Regions from separate parts of the Janthinobacterium svalbardense genome, predicted to be linked through region 1. Evidence: predicted binding sites of a transcription regulator. Region 1 holds the regulator's gene; each other region holds the start of a gene.
What was found. The regulator LexA, encoded in region 1, represses DNA repair genes until DNA is damaged. The targets are predictions, from matches to a motif close to ACTGTATNNNNATACAGT.
Positions count from the first base shown of each region.

Region 2: a site for LexA is predicted at 1,885-1,902, ahead of dinB (DNA polymerase IV). Genes of this name have one in related genera too.
Region 3: a site for LexA is predicted at 1,165-1,182, ahead of imuA (translesion DNA synthesis-associated protein ImuA). Genes of this name have one in related genera too.

Region 1 is NZ_CP023422.1:5,012,234-5,015,512, reverse strand. Features, by position in the region: gene CNX70_RS22310 (cystathionine gamma-synthase family protein) at 98-1,339, shown strand; gene lexA (transcriptional repressor LexA) at 1,406-2,041, opposite strand; gene rpsF (30S ribosomal protein S6) at 2,318-2,707, shown strand; gene priB (primosomal replication protein N) at 2,728-3,027, shown strand; gene rpsR (30S ribosomal protein S18) at 3,053-3,279, shown strand, end outside.
Region 2 is NZ_CP023422.1:75,745-79,023, forward strand. Features, by position in the region: gene CNX70_RS00310 (recombination-associated protein RdgC) at 1-564, opposite strand, end outside; gene dinB (DNA polymerase IV) at 681-1,865, opposite strand; gene CNX70_RS00320 (S9 family peptidase) at 2,008-3,279, shown strand, end outside.
Region 3 is NZ_CP023422.1:4,234,859-4,238,137, forward strand. Features, by position in the region: gene CNX70_RS18660 (Y-family DNA polymerase) at 1-443, opposite strand, end outside; gene imuA (translesion DNA synthesis-associated protein ImuA) at 376-1,119, opposite strand; gene CNX70_RS18675 (helix-turn-helix domain-containing protein) at 1,650-2,003, opposite strand; gene CNX70_RS18680 (CBASS cGAMP-activated phospholipase) at 2,223-3,257, shown strand; gene CNX70_RS18685 (CBASS cGAMP synthase) at 3,250-3,279, shown strand, end outside.

The sequences.
Region 1 (3,279 bases):
GCCGATGCCGGGCTTTTTTTCGGGGTCAGACCTTCAGGTCTGACCCCGGCATTTGCCTTGGGGTTAAGCGGCAAATTGAATATCCGGAACTTCCACCATGACCACCAAAAAAAACTACGGCTTTACCACCACCATCCTGCATAACGACCGCCGCAAGGGTATCGAGCACGGCTCGCTGCACAAACCCGTGCACACCTCCGTCGCCTTCGGCTACAGCGACGCACGCCAGCTCGCTTCCGTGTTCCAGGGCAAGGAGCCCGGTTTTCGCTACGGCCGCCAGGGCAATCCGACGGTGTCCGCGCTGGAAGACAAGGTCAACAAGATGGAAGATGGTGTGGCCACCTTGTGTTTCGCGACCGGCATGGGCGCCATCGGCGCCGTGGTGCAGTCGCTGCTGCGCGCGGGCGACCATGTGGTGTCGTCGGCCTTTTTGTTTGGCAACACCAACAGCCTGTGGCAGACGGTGACGGGGCAGGGCATCGCCGTCTCCTTCGTCGACGCCACCGAGGTGGCCAATGTGGCGGCCGCCATCACGCCGGCCACGCGCATCGTGTTCGTGGAAACCATCGCCAATCCACGCACGCAGATCGCCGATCTGGCAAAGATTGGCGCCTTGTGCAAGGAACGCGGCATTTTGTACATCGTCGACAACACCATGACGACGCCTTACCTGTTCCGCCCGAAAGCGGTGGGCGCGGGCCTGGTGGTCAATGCGCTGACGAAATCCATCGGCGGCCACGGCAATGCGCTGGGCGGCAGCTTGACGGACACAGGCGTGTTCGACTGGACGCAGTACCCGAACATTTTCGACAATTATAAAAAGGCGGCGCCAGCGCAGTGGGGCATCGCGCAAATCCGCGCCAAGGCCTTGCGCGATTTCGGCGCATCGCTGGGCCCGGAAGCGGCGCACCATATCGCCGTCGGCGCGGAAACCATGGCCTTGCGCATGGACCGCACCTGCTCCAACGCCCTGGCGCTGGCCACCATGCTTGCCGCCGACCTGCGCGTGGCGGCAGTGCATTACCCGGGCTTGGCGTCGCACCCGCAGCACGCGCTGGCGACGGACTTGTTCCGCAGCTATGGCTCGCTGTTCAGCTTTGAATTAAAAGAGGGCATCGATTGCTTCGATTTCCTGAATCGCCTGAATCTGGCTATTCCGGCAAGCAATCTCGGCGACACGCGCACCCTGGTCATTCCCGTCGCCCACACGATCTTTTACGAGATGGGGGCCGAACGCCGCGCCAGCATGGGCATTGCCGAGTCCTTGATCCGCGTGTCGGTGGGTATTGAGGATGAAGCCGATTTGCTCGAGGATTTCCGTAGTGCCCTGGATGCATAAAACGCCTGGACAATAAAAAAGGGCCGCAACAGTCATGCTGTTGCGGCCCTTCTTACATGCGGTGGTTTAATGCCAGCTGCGCATCAAGCCTACCGCTAAACCTTCCAATGCAAACTCATCTTCCGGCGACACGGTAATGACCTTGAAGTCGGGGTTTTCCGGCAGCAGTTCGATGACGGAACCCGTTTTCTTGTAGCGTTTGACGGTGACTTCGTCGCCGATGCGGGCCACGACGATCTGGCCGTTCTTGGCGCTGTCGACCTTCTTGACGGCCAATAAGTCGCCATCCATGATGCCGGCGTCGCGCATGGACCAGCCGCGCACCTTCAGCAGGAAGTCGGGCTTGGCCGAGAACAGGGCCGGGTCCACGTTGTAGCTCGCTTCCAGGTTTTCCTGTGCCAGGATGGGCGAGCCTGCCGCCACCCGGCCGATCAGGGGCAGCGACATCAGCAGTGCTGCCGGCACTTTCGATGCCGGCGCTTCGGCCGCCGCACCGATCAGGCGGATGCCACGCGAGGTGCCGGGCGAAATCTCGATCGCGCCCTTGCGGGCCAGGGCTTGCAAATGTTCTTCGGCCGCATTGGCCGATTTGAAACCCAGTTCATTGGCGATTTCGGCACGGGTGGGAGGAAAACCCGTGTTTTCAATCGCGTCCTTGATCAGGTTCAGGATTTGTTCTTGTCGTGCTGTCAGCTTGATCATGAGCGGTGGGTGCATACTAAAATGCTGTCTATATGAACAGTCTGTATTTTTGTACAGTATCGCCCACTATGCAAGGGGATTTCGGTTATTTGCGCGAATTTCGTGCGAAATACTGGAATGGGCAGGAAAAAACGCCTGGCCTGCCCCGTGCGCGGGCCGCTTGTTGAAGGAATGATTGAAACGTTTGCAAAAGGCGGTTATAATCTTCGGCTGACCTTCCCACACCCGTCTTGACGCCGGGGTGGGCGATTATCAATCCGACCTGAAGGAGTTTGCATGCGTCATTATGAAATAGTATTTATCGTCCATCCGGACCAAAGCGAGCAAGTGCCCGCGATGATCGAACGCTACAAAGCCAGCGTAACCACCCGCGGCGGTTCGGTTCACCGCGTGGAAGATTGGGGCCGCCGTCAAATGGCTTACTCGATCCAAAAGCTGCCTAAAGCACACTACATCTGCCTGAACATCGAATGCGACAACGAGACCCTGGTCGAGTTGGAAACAGCATTCAAATTCAATGATGCCGTGTTGCGTCACCTGACCGTTAAAATGAAGAAAGCTGAAACAGCTCCTTCGCCGATGATGAAATCGGTACAACGCGAAGACGCGGCCAAAAGCCACCGCACCGAAGCACCAGCAGCCGCTCCTGCCGCAGCAGCAGCTTAATTCTTGACCAGGATCGTGCGCTGAACCAGCTACAAGTAACCGCCATCATTGCCGAGCGCGAAATATTGCGCTATACCCCGGCAGGGCTGCCGATTGTGAATGCAGTATTGCAACACAGTTCGCAGCAGATGGAAGCAGGGATTGCCCGTTTGACCGAGTTTGATGTTGCCGCGCTAGCCGCTGGCGAAATTTCAGGCCGGTTCAGCCAGGCAAGCTTGGGTGGGGTGTATCAGTTCACGGGTTTCCTGGCCAGGAAGAGCCGCAACAGCAAGAGTTTGGTGTTTCACATCATTGATTTTAGTGCAGTCAATTCTGACTAGCGCATTTTAGATACAGGAGCCTGACATGGCATTCGGTAAAAAGTTCGACAAAAATAAGCTCAAGCTTAAAGAAAAACGCAAACAGCAAAATCCGTTGTTCAAACGCAAGAAGTTCTGCCGCTTCACCGCAGCTCACGTTGAGCAAGTCGACTACAAAGACGTCGACACGCTGAAAGACTTCGTCCAAGAAAACGGCAAGATCATGCCAGCACGCCTGACCGGTACCAAAGCGCACTACCAGCGCCAAGTCGA
Region 2 (3,279 bases), 1.3 Mb from region 1:
GACCGTGAAGCCGGCAGGCGCGTCGTCGGCCTGCAGCCATTCCGTCATCACCGCCACGGGCGAGCGCTGCACGCGCAGGCTTTCCAGCGGCAGCTTGTCGACGGCTTTCAACAGCAGCTTGATGACTTCATCGGCCTTGGCCGGGCTGGCGGCATCGACCACCAGCCAGCCATTGACGGGATCGATCCACGTCCAGACGTTGCTGCGGATGCTGAAGGCGCGCGGCAGCAGTTCGTCGGCCACGCGTTCCTTCAATTCTTTCATGGCTTTCTTGCCAGGCGCAAAGCCTTGCGCTTCTTCCATCTCGGCAGCGCGGGCCTTGGCCACCTGGTTGATGACAGTCGCTGGCAACAGTTTCTTTTCCGTGCCCAGCAAGATCAGCATCTGCTTGTTGACCACATGCACCAGACCGCCATTCGGGCGTGGCGTATCCCAGCCCTGGCGCATCAGATCCATGCTGGTCGCCGGCGTAAATTTGTTCGAGGACAAGGCCTCTTCCAGTTGTTCTGGCGTATAAGCCCATGGTGCGGGCAGGCGGTAAATCTGAAGATTCTTGAACCACATAGTTTTTGTCTTCCGTTTGTTTCAGTAGTGCCAGGGGAACGCCATTCTACACTTTCGACGTGAAAATGCCGTCAAAAGCGCGGTCTGGCGCGGTATGTATCTTGTAGGAAACGCCGCTAGAGCCTGGGAAACAGCTCCGCCTGGGCTGGCGCCTGCCGCGTCACGATGCCCGGATCGGACAAGGTCGAGATGCGCACGCCCAGCAGGCGGATTTTCTTGTCAAATGGCACGCGCCGCAAGCAATCGCGGCTGGCGCGCAGGATGGCGGCGGCGTCCGCCGTGGCGCTGGGCAGGGTGATGTCGCGCGTGACGGTGCTGAAATCCTCGAAGCGCAGCTTGATGCCCACCGTGCGCCCCGCCAGCGATTGTTTATCCAGGTCGCCCGCCACGCGCGTGCACAGGCTTTCCAGCTTTTCCGACAGGGTGGCGCGGTCGCGCACCACCTGCAAGTCGCGCTCGAACGTCGTTTCGCGGCTGACGGACTTGGTTTCCCGGCTCGTCTGCACGGGCCGCTCGTCAAGGCCCAGCGCCGCCTGGAGCAGCCAGCCCGTGTACAGGTCGCCGAACTGCGTACGCAGCATGGCCATGTCGGCCCGCGCCAGCTCGCCGATGCTAACGATGCCCAGCGCTTCGAGCTTGGCCGTCGCTTTCGGACCGATGCCATTGATTTTTTTCGCCGGCAAGGGCCAGACCCTGGTTTCGATATCCTCTGGCGACAAAATGGTCAAGCCATCGGGCTTTTCCAGGTCGGAACAGATTTTTGCCAGCAATTTGTTGGGCGCCAGGCCGACCGAGCACGACAGGCCCGTCGCCTCGAACACGGCCGCCTTCAGACGCGCCGCCATGGCCGGCGCCTGCTCGCCGTATTCCGTCAGGTCGACATAGATTTCATCGATGCCCACGTTCTGGATGATGGGGCACAGATGGGCCACGGCTTGCTTGAAGCGGGCGGAGTATTCACGGTAGGCCTCGAAATCAGCTGGCAGCAGGATGCTGTCGGGCGCCAGTTTCGCCGCCTTCATGATGCCCATGGCGGAAAACACGCCAAACGCGCGCGCCGCATAGGTCGACGTGGTGACGACGCCGCGCCCCACGTAATCGCGCATGCGCGCAAACTGCCGCGTGCCATCTTCCAGCAGCACCGGTTGCTGCAGACGCCCGCCGCCGATGACGACAGCTTCGCCGCGCAATTCGGGATATTTCAGCAGCTCCACGGAGGCAAAGAAGGCATCCATGTCCAGGTGGGCAATCCAGCGGCGGGCGACGGGTGGCTCGGGAAGTGGGGAGGCAGATGTGGTCAAGGACACCTCGCGGCAGGACACTGTAATTATATACAGTATCGCTGGAAATGCCCGTGGATGCAAGGTGAAACGCACGGGCACCGCAGTTGCTTTTCTCAATGGCAAGATTACAATCCTGACACGACTATAAAAAGGAGTTCCCTTGTCTACAGCACATCAAGCTTTGCGCCACCTGGCCGTCTGCTCATCCATCCTGCTGTCCACGCTGGCGCCAGCCGCGCTGGCCGCCGATGCCCCTGTCGCCGCCAAGACAGCCTGGCAGGAAACCCGCCACGGCACGCTCGTCACGGACGACTATCGCTGGCTGCAAAAGAAGACCGATCCTGCCGTGATCGATTACCTGAATGCGGAAAACGCCTACACGGCGGCCGTCACGGCCCCAATCCAGCCGCTGGCCGACAAGCTGACTGCGGAAGTCAAGGGACGCATGCAGGAAGTGGACCTGTCCGTGCCCGCGCGCCAGGGCAATTTCTACTATTACACGCGCACGGAAGCGGGCAAGCAATACCCGCTGCATTGCCGCCGCCCTGTCGGCGCCAGCGGTGCCTACGATGCGCAGGCAGCTGAGGAAATCCTGCTGGACCAGAATCAATTGGCCGAGGGCCAAAAATTCTTTGCCGTACGCGCGTTTGCCATCAGCCCGAACGAACAATTGCTGGCCTACACCACCGACACGACGGGTTTCCGCCAGTACGAACTGCATGTCAAGGATTTGAAGACGGGCAAGCTTCTGGGCGACAGCATGCCGCGCGTCACGTCCCTGGCCTGGGCGGCGGATAATGCCACGCTGATGCTGACGCAGGAAGACGTCACCACCAAGCGCGCGGACCGATTGTTCCGCCTGGCCCTGGGCGGCACGCTGCAGCAGGTCTACCACGAGCCGGTGGAGCAGTTCGCCATCAACGTGGGCCGCACGCGCGATCATCGCTACTTTGTGCTCACCGCGCGCAGCACGGATACCAGCGAAGTGCTGCTGTTGCCAACGAACAAGCCGGAAGGCCATTTCCAGAGCGTGCTGAAACGCGAAAAAGGCCACCGCTACGGCGTCGAGCACCGCGACGGCCAGCTGTACATTCTGACCAACAAGGACGCGAAAAATTTCCGCGTCGTCAGCGCGCCGCTGTCTGCGCCGCAGCCGAAACACTGGAAACCCGTCGTGCCGCACAACAAGGACGCCGTGATCCAGTCCATTGACGTGTTCCAGGGCTACCTGGTGGTGATGGAAAAGGCGCGTGCCCTGAACCGTGCGCGCATCTATGATTTTGCGCACAAGAATTGGAAAACCGTGCAGTTCGACGACCCCGTCTACCTGGCCACGGCGGCCGGCACGCCGGAGTTTTCCGCCACGCAATTTCGCATGTCTTACCAGTCGCCCGTCACGCCGCCCACCGTCATCGACGTCAGCATGCAGGAT
Region 3 (3,279 bases), 780 kb from region 1:
CTCCTGGCAAGCAGCCACGCTCCTTGCGCGGTAGGCGCGGCCCCAAGGCGCGCGGTGAAACCCAGCGCAGCAATACTGCGAGCTATGGCCCCGCAGATGGCATGCGGCCCTTTGAACAAACGCAGGCTGGCGCTCACATCCATCAGGATGGAGAAGTCATCTTGAAGCGTTACCTCTGGGGTGTACTGCAACAAAGCCATAGCGATGGCATCCCGCGCCAAGGCCTCCTTCTCAAGACTGCGCTCTAGTATCACCGTAGCAGGTGCGATGGCCGACACGCCCCCAATGCGCATCCCCAAGCGCACGCCGCTGTGCGCGGCACCGGGCGATATTGCCAAGACCTGCTCCTGATGCATTACTGCATACGGACCTGGCTCAGACCAGGATGGCCGCAGCGTTTCTAATGGCAGTAGTGGAAGGTACACGCTTAACAGTAATTTCATGGTCTACATCCAGATGCTGACGACCAGCGGGCATGTCCGCAAGCGGTATAAAAAAGGGGTTTTCACAATGAGGCCCCCGACGTTTGATAATGTCGACCGACACACCGCCAAGGGCCGGCCGAAGCGCGATTCGAAGCGGTGACGGCGACGAGTCGGCGCTGCTTGAAAGCGGTCGCATCAGCCAAAGCCAGGTGTCGGTGCTTTGGGCTGCCAGGTTCAACCGCCTTAAGGACTCTGCGCGGACGTTCGACTGCCAAAGCACGACGGCACCGCACGAGCCATTTTTCAAGATTTGCTCCGCTGACCAGAGAGCATCGGCCGAACTGCTCGGCCGAAGCCAAAGCAGGTTGCGGTCGACAAGACCCCAGGATTTGCACGTCATAGCGTGCGGTAGATATGGCGGCTGAATCAATGCGATGCGTTGCGTGATTGCCAACTTGGCGAGAGCAGGTTTGAGTAACTGCATTTCGCCGATGCCCGCCTGTTGAAGCAGTACCTCCACCAAAGCGGACCTAGGCCATCCACCGTTTGGCAGCTCCGCATCCAAAATCGCATGGCCGGTTGTGCAGGTCGTCGACCTCGACAGAGCGAGTTCGCTCGCACGCCATACGTCCTGTAGAGGCAGTTGTAAAAGCGCGCGAGCGGAATCGCTCTGGGTGAGGGGTGGGCACAGCATTGAATTTAGTCACGTGGTTAGGGTTGGAAGATTTTTTGCAAAAATACTGTATGTACATACAGTATAATTCATGAGGCGAAAAAAGACACCCTTGATTTAACTGCATAAAAAGAAACATTATCGATGTGAAATTGTTTTGTGATGATGAAACGCCATCTTCCAGCGCGGATTTGCTCACTAGAGTCGGCAACCTCGTCGGGTTTAGGGTACAAAATGTTAGTCAAAGCAAAACAGCTTCGGCGCCTACACTGCATTTCGAGTACGGCCGCTCCAAGCGGGAAATCGCCCGCATCATCAACGTCTCGCATTCCATGGTGTCCGACCAAGTGGCCCACGCCACGATGCCCGGGCTAACATCGCCGTTGCCGGTCGATTGCGACGACGCAGTCCTGGAGCGGCGGCTGTTTCTGCCCAGCCAGACGTTGTCGGTGCAGCGGCCGTCCGTGCACCCGAACTGCGTCGCAAGGGTGTGACGCTGGAACTGCTGTGAAAAGATTACAAGGCCGAGCAACCTGATGTCTAAGCACCTACTACAGGTTTTCGGTCTTGCGTTTCTCCAGGTTTTTCTCCAATCGAGCTAGCACGGCATTAATCCCTCGAGGCTGGGGATTTAACGGTTGCGGAGGGAATATGGAATCGAAACCGCGTGCACGGCCAAACCCTTGCGCAATCTTTACCAATAGTTCAATGGAGCCGGTTCCTGTGGACTCGTAGCGCTTAAACGTTCGCAACGGGATGCCACAGCTTTCGGCGAAGGCCGCCTGCGACAACTTTTGTCGACGACGTTCGAATCGTACTCTGTCGCGAAGCAGAATTATCAGATTTTCGGTATCAAGGGCTCCTGCGGAGCCGAAGTCAGGTATGGCCATATTGAAAAGTGCCATTTCTGGCCCCAAAATTGTGGATAACAGTAATGTTACCATTTTTTTAGTGTAAGCTGTTTTATATCAATTCATGGTAAATGGCATGTTTTCTTTCCGTTAAAACTCATTCTTAAGCCGTATTTTTCCGTATGTTGATTTTATTTTCCATTATTATCTATATGTAGTGGTTGTTTAATTTTAATCTAATTGTGGATAAGATTTTTTGTCAAGGGGCGTTAGATGTCATTTTTAGAAAAATATGAAAGCGCTCCGGACGATGATGTCCCGGAGTACCATGTTCTTGCCCTATCAGGGGGCGGGTATCGAGGTTTGTACACTGCGACCATACTCAATCAGCTCGAGTCACTCTTAGGAAAGCCATTAGCGAGCCACTTCGACTTGATATGTGGCACGTCGGCAGGTGGGTTGCTTGCACTTGGCTTGGCTGCAGAAGTTCCCGCAGAACAGTTGCAGGCGATGTTCGAGGTTCACGGCAAGAAGATTTTCGGGAATCGCAATCTGTTGCGTCGATGGGCAGGGTTCCTTTGCATGGCGAAACACTCAAACCACGGGTTACGAGACTTACTTGGTCAAACTTTCGGCAACAAGACAATAGGTGATTTACGTCATCGTGTACTCATCCCGACCGTAAACTACTCAACCGGTATGGGGCAATTCTTTAAAACCCCACACCACCCATCCTTTGAGCTGGACCATCGCATGAGCTTGACGGACGTAGGGTTGGCCACGTCGGCGGCGCCGACATACTTCCCGATTGCTCAAAACAATCGGGGCGTGTATGTGGACGGCGGGTTGGTTGGAAACGCTCCTGGACTTTTCGGATTACATGAGGTGCACCAGTTTATCGCGCCAGCAAGGAAGATTCGCGTCCGTGTTCTGTCGATTGGCACTATGACAAGCGGAGCCACCATGCCATATAGCTCAACGCTCGACAGGGGAATTTGGCAGTGGCGAGAAAGCCTGTTCAGTTTGGTCATATCAGCACAGGAGTCGTCGGTCGACTACATGCTTAAACAACTTTTGGGCACTGATTATGTATCCCTCGATGAAAAGCCCACTCCAGAACAAAGTACTGATATTAAAAAACTCGATAAGGTCTCAGCGGCGGCCACAAATACGCTAAAGGACCGAGCAAACCATACCTTCCAACGGTCAATCGGCGAGGCGAATTTCCAAGTCTTCCGTAAGCACATAGCTCAAAAACCAGCTTTTTACCACGGCCCAAATAAAAATTCGGAGATACCTAATGCTTAATTTAAGTGTCCTTTTTAGCAAC